2 regions of the Bacillus sp. SRL543 genome follow, and region 1 is predicted to be linked to the other one. Evidence: riboswitches for the same ligand, from Rfam matches in the RefSeq annotation. Region 1 holds a riboswitch; the other holds the start of a gene.

Region 1 (4,421 bases):
CGAATCTTTTTGTGATCTGCTCGCGCGGGTTTTTAAACACTTCCAGAACGGGGCCGATTTCCACAGCCTTTCCGCCTTCCATGACAGCCACCCTGTGGCAGATCTTCCTGATTACGTGCATTTCATGGGTGATCAGTACAATCGTCAGCCCAAGGCGGTGATTAATGTCCACAAGCAGATCCAGAATTGAATCCGTTGTCTGCGGATCAAGCGCCGAGGTTGCCTCATCGCACAAAAGCACCTTCGGATCATTGGCAAGCGCCCTGGCGATGCCTACGCGCTGTTTCTGACCGCCGCTAAGCTGTGAAGGATAAGCATCCTCACGGCCGTCAAGACCGACCAGTTTGATGAGTTCGGTTACTTTTTTTTCTCTATCCTGGCGAGGCACTCCCGCAATTTCAAGCGGGAATGCAATATTGTCCCTCACAGACCTTGACCAGAGAAGGTTAAAGTGCTGGAAGATCATGCTAATTTCCTGACGGGCTTTTCGCAGCTCCGAACCTCTGATTTTTGAAATCTCCCTGCCGGCTACCGTGACCGTTCCTTCTGAGGGAAGCTCAAGCCCATTCAGCATCCGGATCAAGGTGCTTTTTCCTGCACCGCTGTAGCCGATCACTCCGAAGATTTCACCTTCCTTGATTTCAAGGTTGACATCATCAACCGCCTTGACCGGACCCTTTTTTGACGAATATATCTTTTTAACATCTTTTATTGAAATCAATTGCCGTATTCACCTCTTTTATATCCAATTAGACAAATGGCTTTACAGAGATTTATGTTCTGCCAATCCTCTTTAGAGTAGTTTCCTGAAACCAGGTTAAGATTATTCCATAAGCTTAAGACAGGAAATTTTCCTGTAAAAATAAAAATGCCTTCCTGCAGGTGAGCAGAAAGGCATGATGGAAAAACCTTTCTCTCATCTGCCAAAGCTAAAAAAGCTTTGTGTGAATTGGCACCATTTCAATAAACATTGACGGTTGCCGGGCTTCATCGGGCACATCCCTCCACCTCTCTTGATAAGAGCTACTTTATATGAAGTTCATTTTCATTCATTAGCCATTTTTAAATTACGAGTGCTATCGTATCACGGATAAAAAAGGGTGTCAACAACAAAGTTTAACACTAAAATTTACCGGCTGGTTCCTGAAGTTTCTGCTTTTCCTGCAAGTGATTGGCTTCCTGTTGCGGCTTCAATTGCCTGCTCCAGATCCTCAATCAGGTCTTCGGCATTTTCTATGCCAATGGAAATCCGGATCAGGTCCTCCGGCACCCCCGCCGCCTTAAGGCCTTCTGAATCAAGCTGCTGGTGAGTGGTGCTGGCAGGATGGATGATAAGGCTTTTGGCATCGCCGACGTTTGCTACATGGGCCCACAGTTCCAGGCTGTTGATCAGCTTTGCCCCGGCTTCCCGGCCGCCCTCGATTCCAAAAACAGCCACAGCTCCGGCTCCTTTAGGCAAATACTTGTCAGCCAGTGCCTTATCAGGATGGTCTTCATCTCCCGGATAAAGCACCCAAGTCACAGCAGGGTGATTTTTTAGATACTCTGTCACTTTCTTTGTATTGCTGATATGCTCTTTCATCCTCACATGCAGCGTTTCAAGACCGAGGGTGAACTGGAATGCGTTCTGCGGGCTGAGTGCAGGCCCCAGATCCCTGAGCAGCTGTACCCTCGCCTTGACGATAAAAGCAGCCGCACCGATTGCTTCGCTGTACACCAGGTTATTATAGCTTGGATCCGGCTTGGTGAAGCCCGGGAATTTGTCTGAATTCCAGTCAAAACGGCCTGCGTCTACTATGACGCCACCCATTGTCGTCCCATTTCCCAGAAGCCATTTTGTCGCTGAATGTATCACAATATCTGCGCCGAATTCAATCGGCCTGCAAAGATATGGCGTGGCAAAGGTATTGTCAACAATCAGAGGAATGCCGGCATCATGGGCCACTTCCGCCACTTTCTCAATATCGAGGACCTTTAGGCTTGGGTTTCCAATTGTTTCTGCAAATACAGCTTTTGTTTTTTCTGTAATAGCGTCCCTGAAATTTTCCGGATCTTCCGGATTGACCAGTTTTACATTGATCCCATACTTAGGAAGGGTGACGGCAAATAAATTATATGTTCCTCCATAAAGGTTTGATGCTGCTATAATTTCATCCCCCGCCTGGGCAATATTCAGGATGGCAAGAGTGATGGCTGCCTGGCCGCTTGCAACAGCAAGCCCCCCTACGCCGCCTTCAAGCAGTGAAACCCTTTCCTCAAATACGGTAACTGTTGGATTGTGGATCCTTGTGTAGATATAACCCGGCTCTTTTAGGCCAAACAGATTAGCGGCATGCTCTGTATTCTGGAACTGATAGGCATTATTCTGATAGATCGGCACTGCCCTTGCCCCTGTTGCAGGATCAGGCTGCAGCCCTCCGTGTACACCAAGTGTTTCAAACCGATAATTCTTTTGCTTCTCTGACATTGATATCTCTCCTTCGGCTTTTTCGAATATTTTCATTATGCCGGATCACTGCTGGTAACAATAAAAGCCCCTCTGCAGAAGAGGGGCTTTTTCGCTCAACTTATCTGCCAGAGTCATGCTCTGCTGGAATTAGCACCGGTTCATGCCGGTTGCCGGGTTTCATCGGGCCAGTCCCTCCACCTCTCTTGATAAGAAATATGAAATTTTTAGCGTGCTTGAAGTTAAAATGATAGTATCATAACAGACAAAAATTAGTCAACAGTTTTTTTAGAAAGTTCAGATATAATATTCCGGTGAAAGTTCGACAATTAGGAAGGCTTATGACAATTTCCCGAGAAATATCTGCTAATCAAACAATCTTTGCTGTATTTGTTCTTCCAGCAGGCTCTGAAAGCTTTCTGAATACGACAAAAAAGTATGTGGAGCCTATTAAATACAGTACAGCAGTAATGGTGAAGACAATAGAATATCCCCAATAATCTCCATATTTGATGACAATGCCTGTAGAAACAGGGCCCATCACTGCCCAGCCCAGATTGAATACCATCTGATTCACCGAGCTGGCCAGCCCTCTATTCGAATCATCCACCTTCGACATCATCAGAGACATCTGGATCGGATTTCCCGCATTCATTAAAGCCTGCCTGAATAGAAAGCCAACGGCAGCCAGCCATAAATTCTCTGTATAAGCAGTCAGGAGCAGGAAAGGCAGGGAGGAAAGCTGCAGGATAACGACTGCCTTTACCTCCCCGATCCTCCTAACCACCTGGGGCCCAATGATCATTGCCGCTGCCGTGGCTGCCTGACCGAGTGAAATGATCAGCCCGATTGCGGAATTTGACGCATGGAAACGGTCTGCAAAATATAAATTTAAATACGGTATGACAAGACCTGCCCCAAATCCGATAAACAGCTGGGCGACAGCGAACAGCATGATGATCTTGAAACCATCGTCTTTCAGGGAAAAACGTCTGATCCCTTCAGCCCCACCTATTTGAGGGATTTTGCCGATCCGCTTTTCCTGGAAGCGGAGGATCGGAAATATCCCTGTCAAATAAACGGCTCCTCCCAGCAGCAAAGTAAACCGTATGCTCGCCAGCTCCGAAAAATAAAACGCAAACAAGTCAGTCAGCAGTCCGCCGCTTAAATTGCCTATTACATTGGCACCTGTCATGACAGCGAAATGAATGCTGAACAAGTGTACCCGCTGCTCAGGCTTTGAATTTTCTGTCAGCCAAGGAATAGAAGATACCTGGATGAAGGCCGTCCCAAGCCCTGTGCCAAAGGCAAACAGAATCAGCAGACTCTGCATGTCAACCATGCTCCTGGCCAGCAGGATCACACCGGTTGCAACAGCCCCGAATTGCATAGCCTTCTTCCGGCCGATCCTGTCACTCATAATGCCGGCGGGAATCAGCGCCAGGGCTGTCGCCAATGCAGTCATCGCTATAATCTGGCCATTCACCTGCTCTGAATAGCCTAGCTCCCGTATATAAAAATTATAAATGACCATAAAAATGCCCATTCCGATCTGCGTAAAAATATTGGCCGCAAAAGCCCGCCGTATATTACTGTTATATCCGCGGATCTGTTCAGCCCACTCCTGATAAAAAGCCATATTATATGCTCCTCGCATTTATTTCGGTTCCCTAAATAATCATAATATCGTTTAAAGAAAAAATCCATCCTTTTCCTGTGAATCTTCTGTTTTTTCTGTAAGATCCAGCAGATGCTTTTAGTCCTGTTAATTGAGCAGGACACTTGCTGCATAATAGAAACTGGCCGCGGACAGTCCGTAAACAATAAAAAGCCTGTACCAGTCGGGTGTCATTCCCTTCGGTACAGGCTAACCTATTACAGCAGATATTCTTTTGTTTTCTCAAGCAGGTATGGAACAGAGTGGAACGCATATATTTTTTCTGCCAGCTTTCCTTCCCGGAAAAACAGCAGGCAG
Region 2 (4,421 bases), 130 kb from region 1:
ACAGATTTAGCGGGTGCTGCCATAATGATCTCCTCCTATTAGCGGTGCCATGCACCAGTTTTTATTCTCCAATTTCACTGAGCGGAACGAATGTCGGGATGGTGCTGCCTTTATATTCTTTTTCAATGAACTCGGCTACATCGTCTTCCTGGTAAAGTTCTCCGAGGCGCTTCAATGTTTCATTGTCTTTGTCTTCAGTTCTAACGGCAATGATGTTGATATATGGTGTTGCTGTTGCATTTTCATGGAAGATGGAATCTTTAACAGGATTGAAGCCGGCATCCACAGCGATTCCATTATTAATGATGGAAGCCGCAACATCTGGAAGGACACGCGGTGTCTGGCCTGCCACTACAGGGACGATTTCCAGGTTCTTTGGATTATCAACGATTTTGTCGATGCTGCCATTTCCGTCAAAGTCTTCAGGCAGTGTGATCAGGCCGGCTTCCTGCAGAAGCAGGAAGGATCTTCCCATATTGGTTGCTTCGTTCGGCACGGCGATTTTTCCGCCTTCAGGGATATCTTTTACATCTTTATACTTTTCAGAGTAGATTCCCATAGGTGCAATAACGGTTGTCGCGATTGGCGAAAGGTCCAGATCATGTTCCTTTTTAAAAGCGTTGAAATAAGAAATAGTCTGGAAGGCATTCGCATCAAGCTCTCCCTCTGCAAGGGCGATGTTTGGCTGGACATAATCCGAGAAGCGGACGATTTCCACCTTGATTCCTTCTTTTTCAGCTTTCTTGGCTACGAAATCCCAGATGCGGTTGTCTGACCCGCTGACACCGATTTTCACTTCTTTTTCTTTTTCCTTGCCGCTTGTTGATGATGAACAGGCTGCGCTGAAAACCGCCAGCGCCAGAATGATTGCCGTTAATAATAATTTTTTCATGGATGTTTCCTCCTAGTTATCGTCTTCTGATTCTTTTAGATAAAATATTGCCGAAGCTCTGCAGCCCCTGGACCATGATGACCAGGATGGCGACTGTGATGATCATGACCGTTGTGTCGAAGCGCTGATAGCCGTAAGTAATGGCCAAATCGCCAAGACCGCCGCCGCCGACAGCCCCTGCCATGGCGGATGCGCCGACAAGTCCGACGGTCGCGATGGTCAGTGCGAGGACCAGTGAACTGAGCGCTTCCGGTACGAGAAATTTAAAGATGATCTGCCCGGGTGTCGCCCCCATCGCTTCCGCTGCCTCTATGACACCCGGGTCAACTTCGAGGAGCGAGTTCTCAATCAATCTTGCAATATACGGGCCGGCATAGAATACGAGCGGTACGACAGCCGCTGCCGTCCCGATTGAGGTTCCTACCAGCAGCCGCGTCACCGGAATGATTGCAACCATCAGGATGATGAATGGGACCGAGCGGAATATATTGATGATTCCATTCAATACGTTGAAAATGGGCAGATTCTCCAGCAGATGGCCTTTTCTCGTGATGACCAGCAGGATTCCGAGCGGCAATCCCAGGATGGTGGAAAAAAGGAGCGAGAAGGCCACCATTTGAATGGTTTCAATAAGTGCTTCTATGATTTGCGTGTGATCAACTAGCATGTGCTTTCACTTCCTTGATTGAGACTTTTTCCTGATGAATGTACATAAGGGCGCGCTGCACTTCCTGGTCGGTTCCCTGGAATTCGACAACAAGGTTCCCAAACGGGATGCCTTGAAGCTCGGTTATATTTCCGAACAGCACGTTTATATCAATATCGAATTTCTTGGCAAGCTTGGAGAGCAGCGGCTGGCCGGCTGACTGGCCGACAAAATTGATCCGGAAAATTCTTTCCTTGCCATTGTTTCTTTCTACAAGCTGCTTGACGGAATCCGGGATTGAATCATTCATGACAGAACTGACAAAGTTCTGGGCTGTCTGTGTTTTTGGTGCCGAGAATACATCGAACACCGAGCCTTCCTCAATGATTTTTCCTGCCTCGATCACCGCCACCCTGTCGCAGATTTCCCTGATGACCGTCATTTCATGGGTAATGATCAGGATGGTGATATTGTATTCCGCATTGATTTTTTTCAATAGCTGCAAAATGCTGCTTGTTGTCTGCGGATCAAGGGCCGAGGTCGCTTCATCGCACAGCAGGATTGAAGGCTGTGTAGCAAGTGCTCTTGCAATCCCGACTCTCTGCTTTTGGCCGCCTGAAAGCTGATCAGGATAATTATCAGCTTTATCGGCAAGTCCCACGAACTCAAGAAGTTCAGCTACCCGTTTGCGTACCTGCTCTTTAGGGAGCTTTGCCAGGGTAAGCGGCATGGCTACATTGGCAAACACCGTCTTCGAGTTCAGCAGATTGAAGTGCTGAAAAACCATGCCGATATTGCGCTTTACCTCTCTTACCTCTTTTGGCGAAAGCGATGTAAGATCATGGCCATCGACGATCACCTTGCCTGAGGTCGGCCTTTCGAGCAGATTCACACAGCGGATCAGCGAGCTTTTCCCCGCTCCGCTGAAGCCGATTACACCAAAGATTTCTCCTTTGTCGATTGCAAGATCTATCCCATTCAGTGCTGCAACCTGCTGGCCTCCGCTTTCATACACTTTCTTGAGATCCTGGAATTCTATCATGTTTGTTTCTCCCTCCGTATCAAATAAGAAATGCGCAAGCGCCTTGGTCACCCCCGACAAGCACAAGACAGGCCTCCCGGAAAGGCGTTCTTTGCCTTTTTGGGAGGAGTGGCTTGTGACCTCGAGGGGGTAGGCGCTGGAGCTAGACAGTAATCAAAGTTGAAAAAATATACTTTCTTAACATTAAAAAACCCTCTCCTGAGAACAGAAGAGGGCATGCATCATCAGCATTGTCTCTTCTTATCTCCCAGGCTCACACCTGCTGGAATTGGCACAGTACTCATAAGAGTCCGCTGCCGAGGCTTCATAGGGCCAGTCCCTCTGCCTCTCTGGATAAGAAATTATGGTTTTCCTATATAATTAATTGGATTTAATACAATAGCTATGCAGCACCCCGCACTTTTATTCCTGAAAAACAAGAAAGCCCTCTTCAAGAAGAAGAGGGCAGAATAATAAGCGTCAGTCCTCTTCTTATCTTTCAGGCAATCTGCCTGCTGGAATTGGCACGGTTCATCAGTCCGCTGCCGAGGTGTCATAGGGCCAGTCCCTCTACCTCTCTGGATAAGAAGCTATCGTATTAAGTTTGTTTGCTTAATTAATTGTTTTTTACTTTACACGCGTTTCAAAGTTCTGTCAAACCCTTTTTTCAGATATGTGGTTAAAAATTTTTATCCACAAATCCTGAAAGCCCTTACTTACTTTTTTGGATTTTCGGAAAAAATGTCCTCCTCCCGCTGTGGATAAAGCAGGTTTTCCACATTTTCCTATCCAGTTATCAACATTTCCCCCAGTCTCCATACAAGAAGAGGGAGTTTACTCCTATATTTCTGCCAGCTTGTCTAATGTATAATAGTGGAAAAGAGCAAAATGAACTGCATTCCGGGAGGGAGAACGGTTTGATTGCAACAAACAGAGACTATCAATCTGAATTATTTGTGGACAAAGTTGAAGCAAAAAATCTCGAACTGGCTCTGAAGCATTCGGCAGACCTGATTTCACGGCATACGAAAGAGGGCATTTTCTTATATGTGTCCCCATCCTGCAGCACCCTTTTGGGCTACACGCAGGAAGAGCTTTACAAAGACTGCATTCTTGCCTACTGCCACCCCGAAGACAAAGATATCCTCACAAAAGAATTCCGCGGGCTATCCCCGGGCAGCAGCTCACGTATTTCGTTCCGGTTCCGCCGCAAGGAAGGCGACTATATCTGGCTTGAGACCAGTATCAGCACACTCGGCGACAGCCAGGAAGCCATGTGCATTTCCAGGGATATGACCGAACGTGTCAATATGGAAGAGGAAAACATGGAAACACAGGAAAAATACCGCTTCCTGGTCGAATACAGCCGGGATACTATTGGCATGACAACCGAGAAAGGTATATGGACCTATATGAATGATGAAGGCAAGAAAGTGTTTGGCTTCACTTCAAGCAAGGAAATCATCGGCGCCTCTTTGTATGACTATATATCAGCTTCTGACCATGGCTATTTGAAGGATTTTTACCAGGCGAACCAGACCGTCAGCTTTGAATTGAACCTCATCAGGAGTGACGGGAACACCCGAAAGGCCGCCATCCAGCTGATTCCCACTGTTTTTAAGAACCGAAAACTGTTCCAGATCATCATCAAGGACGTGACCGGCCAGAAAAAGACCGAAGAAAAGCTCCATAATGCAGAAAAGCTCTCTGTCGTCGGGCAGCTTGCCGCAGGAATCGCCCATGAAATCAGAAACCCGCTTACCGCAATCAAAGGCTTTACCCAGCTTCTTACTGAGCGGAAAACAGAAAAATATGCGGATGTCATCCTTTCCGAGCTCGAACGGATAGAAGAAATCGTCAAT

What was found. Region 1 has a riboswitch for S-adenosylmethionine ahead of AC4E8B_RS20490 (O-acetylhomoserine aminocarboxypropyltransferase/cysteine synthase family protein). Riboswitches for the same ligand answer to the same signal wherever they lie in the genome.
Region 2: it holds a riboswitch for S-adenosylmethionine, as region 1 does, so the genes downstream of both, AC4E8B_RS21150 (methionine ABC transporter ATP-binding protein) here and AC4E8B_RS20490 (O-acetylhomoserine aminocarboxypropyltransferase/cysteine synthase family protein) in region 1, are expected to answer to the same signal.

The regions. Positions count from the first base shown of each region.
Region 1 is NZ_OZ481794.1:4,001,201-4,005,621, forward strand. It holds gene AC4E8B_RS20485 (methionine ABC transporter ATP-binding protein) at 1-721, opposite strand, end outside; SAM riboswitch class I at 914-1,023, opposite strand; gene AC4E8B_RS20490 (O-acetylhomoserine aminocarboxypropyltransferase/cysteine synthase family protein) at 1,130-2,467, opposite strand; SAM riboswitch class I at 2,565-2,662, opposite strand; gene AC4E8B_RS20495 (MFS transporter) at 2,817-4,085, opposite strand; gene AC4E8B_RS20500 (thioredoxin family protein) at 4,322-4,421, opposite strand, start outside.
Region 2 is NZ_OZ481794.1:4,133,391-4,137,811, forward strand. It holds gene AC4E8B_RS21135 (M20 family metallopeptidase) at 1-23, opposite strand, end outside; gene AC4E8B_RS21140 (MetQ/NlpA family ABC transporter substrate-binding protein) at 62-892, opposite strand; gene AC4E8B_RS21145 (methionine ABC transporter permease) at 909-1,559, opposite strand; gene AC4E8B_RS21150 (methionine ABC transporter ATP-binding protein) at 1,549-2,580, opposite strand; SAM riboswitch class I at 2,818-2,920, opposite strand; SAM riboswitch class I at 3,049-3,148, opposite strand; gene AC4E8B_RS21155 (PAS domain S-box protein) at 3,477-4,421, shown strand, end outside.